Regions from separate parts of the Roseibium sp. SCP15 genome, predicted to be linked through region 3. Evidence: predicted binding sites of a transcription regulator. Region 3 holds the regulator's gene; each other region holds the start of a gene.
The links. The regulator PhoB, encoded in region 3, activates phosphate uptake and scavenging genes when phosphate is short. The targets are predictions, from matches to a motif close to TGTCATNNANCTGTCAT.
Positions count from the first base shown of each region.

Region 1: the regulator PhoB is predicted to act here: its motif matches at 1,875-1,891, upstream of ABLO27_RS04035 (inorganic phosphate transporter).
Region 2: the regulator PhoB is predicted to act here: its motif matches at 1,680-1,696, upstream of ABLO27_RS01245 (PhoX family protein).

Region 1 is NZ_JBDZYI010000001.1:888,343-891,621, reverse strand. It holds gene ABLO27_RS04040 (inorganic phosphate transporter) at 1-97, opposite strand, end outside; gene ABLO27_RS04035 (inorganic phosphate transporter) at 266-1,774, opposite strand; gene ABLO27_RS04030 (NUDIX hydrolase) at 1,920-2,363, opposite strand; gene ABLO27_RS04025 (nitrilase-related carbon-nitrogen hydrolase) at 2,519-3,279, opposite strand, start outside.
Region 2 is NZ_JBDZYI010000001.1:264,731-268,009, forward strand. It holds gene ABLO27_RS01230 (HlyD family secretion protein) at 1-545, shown strand, start outside; gene ABLO27_RS01235 (VOC family protein) at 591-980, opposite strand; gene soxR (redox-sensitive transcriptional activator SoxR) at 1,079-1,564, shown strand; gene ABLO27_RS01245 (PhoX family protein) at 1,787-3,279, shown strand, end outside.
Region 3 is NZ_JBDZYI010000002.1:169,134-172,412, reverse strand. It holds gene pstB (phosphate ABC transporter ATP-binding protein PstB) at 1-339, shown strand, start outside; gene phoU (phosphate signaling complex protein PhoU) at 371-1,069, shown strand; gene phoB (phosphate regulon transcriptional regulator PhoB) at 1,140-1,838, shown strand; gene ABLO27_RS08105 (threonine ammonia-lyase) at 1,913-2,911, opposite strand; gene ABLO27_RS08100 (ornithine cyclodeaminase family protein) at 3,056-3,279, shown strand, end outside.

The DNA.
Region 1 (3,279 bases), on a different contig from region 3:
GCGAGCCGGCGGCCTTTTCCATCGAGCTGAACTTGTTGAGGTCCTTGTCGAGGGTCAGTTTCTTCAGATTTTGCATAGCTGTTTCGCTGGTCAGCATTCAACTTGCAGATCCAGCAGCAAGGAATGGCAGGTATTTGACGGCGCCTGCCATATATGATCAGCCTGAAACGTCAACCGCGCTGGTCAAAATAGCCAAAATTATTTTCCCGGCTATGGACCAATCTCCGTAGTTTTCCCGATTAAGCCGGCGAGTTCGGCCTTCGGTTCAGGTAAGAATGTAGCTCAGGAGGTTGTAGATGAGCGCCGCAAAGAGAGCGCTCGCGGGAACAGTGACCACCCATGCTGCAATAATGGTTACAAAGTTCGCGCGTCGAACAAGCAGACGCCTCCTGCGTTCTTCGCGGTTTCTCAGCATCTTTCGCGGTTTCAGTTGCCCACCTTCAGCGACAAAGCGATTCCGGTGCCATTCCCGGTAAAAACCAACGCCAAAGACTGCCCCAACAGCAATGTGGGTCGAAGACACCGGCAGGCCAAATCCGGAAGCCGTCAACACGGTGGCCGCCGTCGCGAGGGTAATGCAGAACGCACGCACCGGGCTCAACTTCGTTATCTGCTTGCCGACAACGGTTACGAGGCGACGGCCGAACAGCAACAGTCCCGCAGAAATACCGAATGCTCCGACTGCACTCACCCAGATCGGCACTTCCGGATTGAGCGTTCCGATGAACCAAAAGCTCAGATCCGTAAAGTCGTTGGACTGGCTGAGCACGATGGCAGCAAGTGGACCGATGGCATTTGCAACGTCATTGGCACCGTGGGCAAACGAGAGCAATGCTGCGCTCACCATGAGCGGGATGGCGAACAGCTGGCGAAGAGACCTGGAGCTGTTCTCAAGCACTACGGTCTGCGCGGACACGACATTTCCGTAGATCCGCCAGATAAAGATCCCGGTCATGAGCGAAAGAAGTAACGCAGCCCAGTGAGGCATACCCCAGAAGAGATCACTGGTCTTTACCAGGACATAGGCAGTAAATGTTGTCGCCAAGAGCCCCAGCAAGACCGGTAGCCAGAAGCGCGCCGCCTCAAGCTTGTTTTCCGTATAAATCAGTCTGGCATTGATAAAGGCCATGACCATAGCAGCCACTACACCGCCAAGAACCGGTGAGATGACCCAGGTCGCGGCGATCGTGGAGATCGTCGTCCAATTGATTGCCGAAAATCCGCTGACTGCAATGCCTGCGCCAACTACGCCGCCAATGATCGAGTGAGTGGTCGAAACCGGTGCGCCGACAATCGTTGCAAAATTGATCCAGAGCGCAGACGCAGCCATGGCCGTGATCATGGCCAGCATGAAGGAAAAGTTGTCGGGTACGTCACTGGGACTGAGAATGTTTCCCGAAATGGTCGTGACAACATCTCTGCCGGCAAGCAACGCCCCTGCACTTTCACAGACAGCTGCAATTATCAGTGCCCCTGTCAGGCTGACGACCCGCGCACCAACAGCCGGACTCACATTGTTGGCAACGTCATTTGCGCCGATGTTCAGTGCCATGTAGCCGGCAATCACACCGGCTGCAATCAACAGGAGAGCGTCCGAAAGCCCCGAGGACACTACCTGGGTCGCTGCAACAGCAGCGCAAAGCACAAGAAAGATGATCGCAAGCCCCGGCCCGCTCAACCTGCGTCCCATGGCTTCGGCTGCATCGCTGACAAACCCGATCTTGTCGAGATCCTTGTCCAGGGCCTTGGATTTCAAGTCCTTGTTTGTCAGCACGCAGTTTGTCTCTTTCTTTTTGTGTCTTGCTGCAGCCGGTTTCCGCGTCGGAGAACCTTTGTCCGTGACTATTAGCCAAAGCTCACACAAGAGGACGACACTGACACGTCAGTGACGATCAAAATTCAACCTTTGCGAGGCTGGCTTATACGAGACTTGAACGATGATGATGCAGGAAGCGCCTCAACGTGTTTTCATCCACAAGTTCTGCGGCTTCGGACAAGGGCAGCCAAGCACACTTTCGCTGACCCATTTCCGGAAATTTCTTCAGTTGCTTTTCAAAGCTGATCTTGAAAACCACCACTTTGGTTCGAATTCTCAGGCCGTCGGCCAATCCCTTGAATGAGCGGAAGCTTCCGATTGCCTTGGGATCAGTTTCGCCAACAACTCCAGCTTCTTCATAAGCTTCGATTGATGCAGTTTCGAACGCGGGCTTGTCCTTTTCAGGCCAACCCTTGGGGAGAATCCAGCGTCCGGTGTCACGCGTGGAGACCAGAAGAATTTCCGGTTCGACATCACCAGGCCGATAACACAATGCCGCGATTTGCAGTCTGGCCGGCTTGACGAACAAGCCTCCCAGTCCCCGCAACCACGAGACATCCTGAAAGTGTAATGACCTAGCGAATCCCATCTCCACACCTAATACTTTAGTTAGGCGGCTATATAAGAGGTTCTACGAACAGCGTCCAGTAAAAAGTGCACTTTGTGCACATTTATGTATGATTTAAAGACTTCACAATATTCTTATTCCACAACAATCGATACATGATCCGCCGTCCATGCTCCCGGCCAGACTTCGGCGTTTCCTTCCTTGAGTTTCCTCAATTGCTGCAGTGGAACAGAAGCAAACAGCAAGGGTTCTTCCCGGTTCGATCCGTCGGTTGGAAGAAGCTCCGCCCCCACTCCGGTAAAACCGAATTCCTCTTCACAAGGCAAATAGAGCGCGGCCCCGGAAACGTTGGTATCGTTTTGCGTCGTGCCCTTCGAAGTCCCGACGGTTCCGCAAACTGCAACGGCACACATCAACTCAACCGCCCTCGCCTTCGCGCAGCCGTATACGCGATGATAGCCGGAGAGTTTCTCCGTCATCGAAGGCACCAGCAACAAGTCGACATCCTGCCGCGCCAGAAGGCTGCTTAGTGCGGGCATCTCCACATCAAGGCAAATCAGGATTGCCATCTTCAAACCATCGAGTTCAAACACACGAAGTTTGTCGCCGGGTGTCAGCTGCCACGTATCTGCGCTCTGCTCAAATGGTGTCAGGCTAAGCTTATCCTGGCGGATGTTGCGCCCATCTGCTGTCAGCAGAACCGCCGTATTGGTTATTCCGTTCTCGTTCTTGACCGGCATGGTTCCAGCAAGCAGCGAGACACCGTGCTTTTCCGGCAGGCCTGCCAATTTTTCCAGCAGGTCTTTGCCAACGTCGGCGAGAAAGCTCATTTCCTGATCAGGCTGCAGGCCATCCGGTTTGAATGCAAGGCAACATTCAATGAGGTACTCTGGAA
Region 2 (3,279 bases), on a different contig from region 3:
ACGCGGGTGTCGACGGTTCTATCAGTCAGTTCGTGCTGAGGCCGGGGGATATCGTCAATCCGCTCATGCGACCGGCAGGTATTCTCATTCCGGCGGATGCCCAGCAGGAGCGGATAGTTGCCGGTTTCGGTCAGATCGAGGCACAGGTTCTGAAGCAGGGTATGGTGGCGGAGGCGTTTTGCCCTGCGGTTCCGTTCACGATCATTCCGCTGGTCATCACTGAAGTGCAAACGCAAATCGCTTCCGGGCAGGTCAGCACCGGTAGCCAGCTCTACGACACGAGTGAGGCGGTAAAGCCGTCGACGATAACAACGATCCTCGAGCCGCTTTATGAGGATGGCTTTGACCGGTTGCCCCCCGGGGCCGTCTGTACCGTCAATGCCTATACCAGCAACCACGAACGTCTGACATCGGGTGAACCACTCAGCACCGGGCAATTTGTTTATCTTCATGCGATCGATACTGTCGGTCTGGTACATGCGATGCTGTTGCGAATTCAGGCGTTGTTGTATCCGATCCAGACACTGGTTCTGTCAGGCCACTAAGGACTTTCGGACGAGAACGGGCGGCTGCAAGCCGCCCGTATCTTGTCAGTATTCGTAGGCCACCACCTCAAATTCGATCCCGTCGTCGTCATCGAAATAGAACCGGCGTCCGGGCTCGTAATCACCATGGTTGCGGGTGACATACCCGCTTTTCTTGATGCGAAGCTCGGCGGCGTCCAGGTCGTCGACGACAACGGCAATGTGATTGAGGCCGCCATGCTGGCTATAGCTTTCGCCTTTGACAGGTGTCGTTGAATGAGCGGGGGTATACGCGGCGATGTAGCTGGTATCGTTGCCTATGTGATAGGTGGTGCCACCGCCAAGGCTTGCACCTTTCCAGCGAATTTCCCAACCGAACCAATCCTTCAGCCGCTTCGCTGTGGCTTCGGGGTCACTGACTGTGACGTTTACGTGTTCCAGAAAAGTCGTGCTCATGTCTTGTCCTCTCAAGTTTGACTTAAGCCGGACACTGGAGATAATTCTTCAAGTTAAGTTGAGGTCAAGAGGGAAAATATCAAATTTTGAAAAAGGTTATGAAAGGCAGTGATCTCCTGACCATTGGAGAACTCGCTGAGCGGACGGGCCTCTCGGTGTCCGCCATCCGGTTTTACGAAGAAAAAGGGCTGGTTCATCCAACGCGAAACCAGGGTGGGCAACGGCGATTTTTGAGAGCCGATATCCGCCGGCTGTCGTTTGTCCTTGTCTCACAGGAGTTCGGGTTCACGATTGGCGAGATCGCAACGCAACTTGCCCGGTTGCCGGAAAACATGGCGCCGACAAAGGCAGACTGGACGCGCATCAGTAAAGAATTCCGCGGTCATTTGGACCGGCGGATCGAACGCATGACGGCCCTGAGAAACAAACTGGATGCGTGTATCGGATGTGGTTGTCTCTCCATGAAGTCCTGCCAGCTCTACAATGCGGGCGATGCTGCCTCCCGGCATGGCAGAGGTCCGCGTTATCTGCTTGGCGACAGACCGGACGTGGAGGAAGTGAAGACGCCTACCAAACGGTCCTGACAGCAAATGTTCCAATGACTTGTGTTGGTTGGCCGAGTTCGTCGGATTTTTTTCCATTTTGAAATCAGATTGTTGGTCAAAATCGCCTGTCGGAGATGACGGTCGTTGGAGGCCTTGTCATCCAACGATCATAAGAGTGTCATCGTTCGGCAATGCAGTCATCGATATGGGTCTTGTTGCGGCCTCGCGCGCGCTTTTGTAGCCATCCTGTGGAGAGCAATCATGACCGACACCAAAAAAGAAGATTTGTCCTGGGACGAATGGGACGAACTGGTTCGTCCGACAGATGAAACAACCGACTTCGATCGTATCGTGGAAGCGGGATTGTCCCGTCGCGGTTTCCTGGGCGGCCTGGTTGCCTTCGGTTCAGGGGCCGCGGCAATGGGTGTCGGCACCAACTTGCTTAACTCGGCATCCGCGCAGGCACAGGAAGCCGGTCGTTTTGCCTTCCAACCCGTCGCAATCGCAACGGATTCGACCGTTCATGTTCCGGAAGGATATACTTGGGACATCCTGGTGAAGTGGGGTGACAAGCTTTTTTCCGACGCAGCTGACTTCGACCACGGCACCGGTGGCGAGGTGGCAACTTCCGATCGGGTCTTCGGTGAAAACACGGACGGAATGGAACTGTTTGTCATCGGCGACAAACAGGTGATCGCTGTCAACCACGAGTACGTCAATCCGAAAATCAATCTGCCGCATGCCGAAGAAGGCAAGCCGCAATCCGCCGAGGACGTTCGGAAACTGCAGAATCTCCAGGGTGTGGCGGTTATGGAAGTTGCCGAAGGCGCAGATGGTTGGCAGGTCGTTGTTGATAGCCCGCTCAACCGCCGCATCACCCACTCAACTCCGATGAAATTGTCCGGACCGGCTGCAGGTCATGACCTTCTTAAAACTGCTGCGGACCAGACCGGTACCCGGTCACTCGGCACGTTCAACAATTGCGGTGCCGGTAAAACGCCATGGGGTACCTATCTAACCTGTGAAGAAAACTTCAACGGCTATTTCGGCTCCTCCGATGAGAACTTTCAGGTTCCGGACGATTTCAAGCGCTATGGGATCGGACTGGAAAGCCGCTACGACTATCAGAAGTTTGATGAGCGGTTCGACATCTCCAAGAACGTCAACGAGCCGCGTCGCGCGGGGTACATCGTTGAAATCGACCCGAGCGATCCGGCTTCAACGCCGGTGAAGCGGACTGCGCTTGGCCGGTTCAAGCATGAAAACGCCGCCTGTGCGTTGGCCCGTGACGGACGTGTCGTTGTCTATATGGGCGACGATGAACGCGGTGAGTTCCTCTACAAATATGTTTCCGATGACGCTTATGTTCCAGGCTCACCGACTGACAGTCTGCTCGACAAGGGGACATTGTATGTTGCCAGGTTCAATGACGATGGCACAGGTGAATGGCGTCCGCTGACAGAAGAAACAACGGGGATGAGCCCGGCCGAGATCTGTATTTTCAGTCGCGTTGCAGCTTCAAGCGTTGGCGCCACCACCATGGATCGGCCGGAGTGGGTTGCCGTAAATCCGGTGGCGGTCGAGGCGTATTGCGCCCTGACGAACAACAAGAACCGTGGTGTCAAGCCGAATGCCGGCGGTGACGAAACGCCCGTCAACGGTCCCAACCCTCGCGAGAAGAACCATTACGGACAGATTGTCCGCTGGTATCCGGAAAACGACGATCACATCGATCCCAAATTCAAGTGGGACTT
Region 3 (3,279 bases):
CGGCTGGACGAGCCGGGTACCGGGATGTCCGGCGGTCAGCAGCAGCGCCTGTGCATCGCCAGGGCCATTGCGGTCAGCCCGGAAGTGATCCTGATGGATGAGCCGTGCTCGGCTCTCGACCCGATTGCGACGGCAAAGGTCGAAGAGCTGATCGATGAGCTGCGCGAGAACTACACGATCGTGATCGTGACGCACTCGATGCAACAGGCAGCCCGTGTATCGCAGCGCACCGCATTCTTCCATCTCGGCATTCTCGTCGAAGAAGGTCCGACCGAAGACATCTTCACAAATCCGAAAGACAAACGTACGCAGGACTATATCACTGGCCGCTTCGGCTAAGTGGCTACGCGAATTCTGAAAGGGACACTGGATGTCTGAACACACAGTCACGGCCTATGACGACGAATTGACCGCAATGGCCGGCAAGGTCGCCGAAATGGGCGGTCTGGCGGAAAAAGCGTTTGCTGATGCTGTTTCCGCACTGGTCTCGCAAGATATCGAACTGGCACGCGTCACGGTTCAGCAGGACGAACGCTTGGACGCCTTGCATCAGGACATTGAAGCAAAGCTGATCGAAATGATTGTCCGTCGCCAGCCGATGGGGCAGGACCTGCGGGAAATCACCGCCGCGACGCGCATTGCCAACGATCTGGAACGTGTTGGCGATTTGGCCAAGAACGTTGCCAAACGGACGATCGCGATCGACAGCAATCTTCAGTCCAAGAAACTGGCCATCGGTGTGGAACACATGACCGAATTGGCCCTTGCACAGCTGAAGCAGGTTCTGGACGCCTATACGCGCAAGGACGCGGAAGCGGCGAGACGCGTTCAGGAAGCCGACGCTGAAATCGATGCGATCTACACATCGCTCTTTCGGGAGCTGTTGACCTACATGATGGAAGATCCCCGCGTGATCACTCAATGCGTCCATCTTCTGTTCTGTGCCAAGAACATCGAGCGTATTGGCGATCATGCAACCAACATTGCTGAAAACGTCTTTTATATGGTGACTGGCGATCGTCTGCCGGAAGACCGTGCAAAACAGGACGAGACGACCCACGCGGTCTGACAGCTGGAACCCGGTTGGAAATTGGTGACCGGAACGGCAGCATCTGCTGCCGAAACTGGAGCGAGAACGTATGCCGAAGGTGCTTATCGTTGAGGACGAAGAACCACTTAGCCTTCTGTTGAGGTACAACCTGGAAGCGGAAGGATACTCGGTCGAGTCCTGTGCACGTGGTGATGAAGCTGAAATCCGGTTGCGGGAAACCCAGCCCGATCTCCTCCTTCTGGATTGGATGTTGCCGGGGCTGTCGGGCATTGAACTATGCCGCCGGCTTCGCGCGCGTGAAGATACCGAGCGTCTGCCTGTCATCATGCTGACGGCCCGCGGGGAAGAAGCCGAGCGCATTCGAGGTCTTTCAACCGGAGCAGATGACTACGTCGTCAAGCCGTTTTCCGTGCCTGAGCTGATGGCTCGTGTCCGTGCGATCCTCCGCCGCGCAAGCCCGGAAGTTGTTTCCACAATGCTTCGGTCGGGTGACATCGAACTTGACCGTGAAACCCATCGGGTGCGCCGCAATACCAAGGAAATTCACCTGGGGCCGACCGAGTTCCGCCTTCTGGAATTTCTGATGACCTCCCCGGGCCGGGTGTTCTCTCGAGAGCAGCTGTTGGACGGCGTATGGGGCCATGATGTCTATGTCGACGAGCGCACGGTCGACGTCCATGTCGGCCGACTTCGCAAGGCGCTCAACAAGGGCAAGGCCAAGGATCCGATCCGCACGGTGCGCGGTGCCGGCTACGCATTTAATGATCAGTTTTCGATGGCAAGCTGACTACGGCTGAAAACATCGGGAGGGTGGAGTGCTCACCCGCCCGAACCGGTTGTCCGGCCGCATGGCCGCTCCGGTCAGCTTATCCAGAACGTTTCTGATTGCTGCGCATCCTTGAGCCCGAACGCTGACAACGCTCGATCAAGAGAGATGTTGTTCCCGGTGAGAAGAGTTGCGGCTTTTTTCCCTTCAAGCAGCGAGCCATACCGCCTCATGGCGGCAACCCCGGCTGCTGCACCGCCTTCCACCAGGCATTTTTCCTTGGCGAGAATAAACTTCATCGCTTCGAGAATTTCACTCTCCGGCACCTGAACAAAGTCGTCTACCAGTTTCCTGCACATGGCGAAGGTGTATTGGTTGTCGGCCGGTATCGGGCCGGGTAGGGCATCGGCGATGGAAGGTTTTTCGTCGACCTCGACGATATGGCCGACCTTGATACTTTCGATCATGGCGGCCCCATGCTCAAGGGAAACCCCAATGACCTTGATGTCCGGCTTCAGGCTCTTCAGCGCCTTGGCGGTTCCGGCCATGAGCCCGCCACCGCTCAATTGAACGAAGACAATGTCGAGGGCCGGCTGGTCGGCCAGCAGCTCCAGGCCGATGGTGCCTTGCCCGGCGATGACATGCGGATCATCGAAAGGAGATACAAAGAGAAGGCCGTCTCGTTCCGCAATGCGCCGCGCTTCCGCGTCTGCGTCATCCTGCGTTTGTCCGTGAACGATCACTTCCGCCCCGAAATCGTACAGCCCGCCAATCTTTTCGGGAGGTATGATTTCGGTGACACAGACGACGGCACGAATGTTCAGCTGCCTTGCCATATAGGCGACGGCACGACCGTGATTGCCACTTGATACGGTGATGACACCGCGTGATTTCTGAGTTTCGTCGAGAGACAGAAGCTTGTTGGCCGCGCCGCGCAGCTTGAAGGCGCCGGTATCGTGCATCGTTTCCATTTTCAGCCAGATCGACGCGCTCAGCTCTGTCGACAGAGCATGAGATTTGCGCAGCGGAGTGGGGCGCACATAGCCCGCTATCCGTTGTTGCGCAGCATGAATCTCGTCCAACTCAACCATCATTTTTCCGTCTCTCGGCTGTTTCGAAAACAGGGCTTCAGAATGAGTGTTGACAAAATATTCTAAATTAGACAATTTGTCTATAACGCTGAAACGACCCCGCAAGATGGGTCGCGAATTGGGTGACGTTCTGACAGAGAGATGCAGATGCGGCTGGTGAATAAGCAGGAAATCTTGGCGCAGATTGACGAGCGCGCGGTACTTGCGGAGATCGAAGAAGGCTTCAGGTCTTTCGCTCGGGGCGAGGCCCAGGTCGCGCCGGTTACCCACCTGGCGTTCCAAAAGGCAAATGGCGAGTGCCACATCAAATGCGCTCACGTCGGTGAAGACGAGGTTTTTACCGTCAAGCTTGCCACCGGGTTCTATGACAA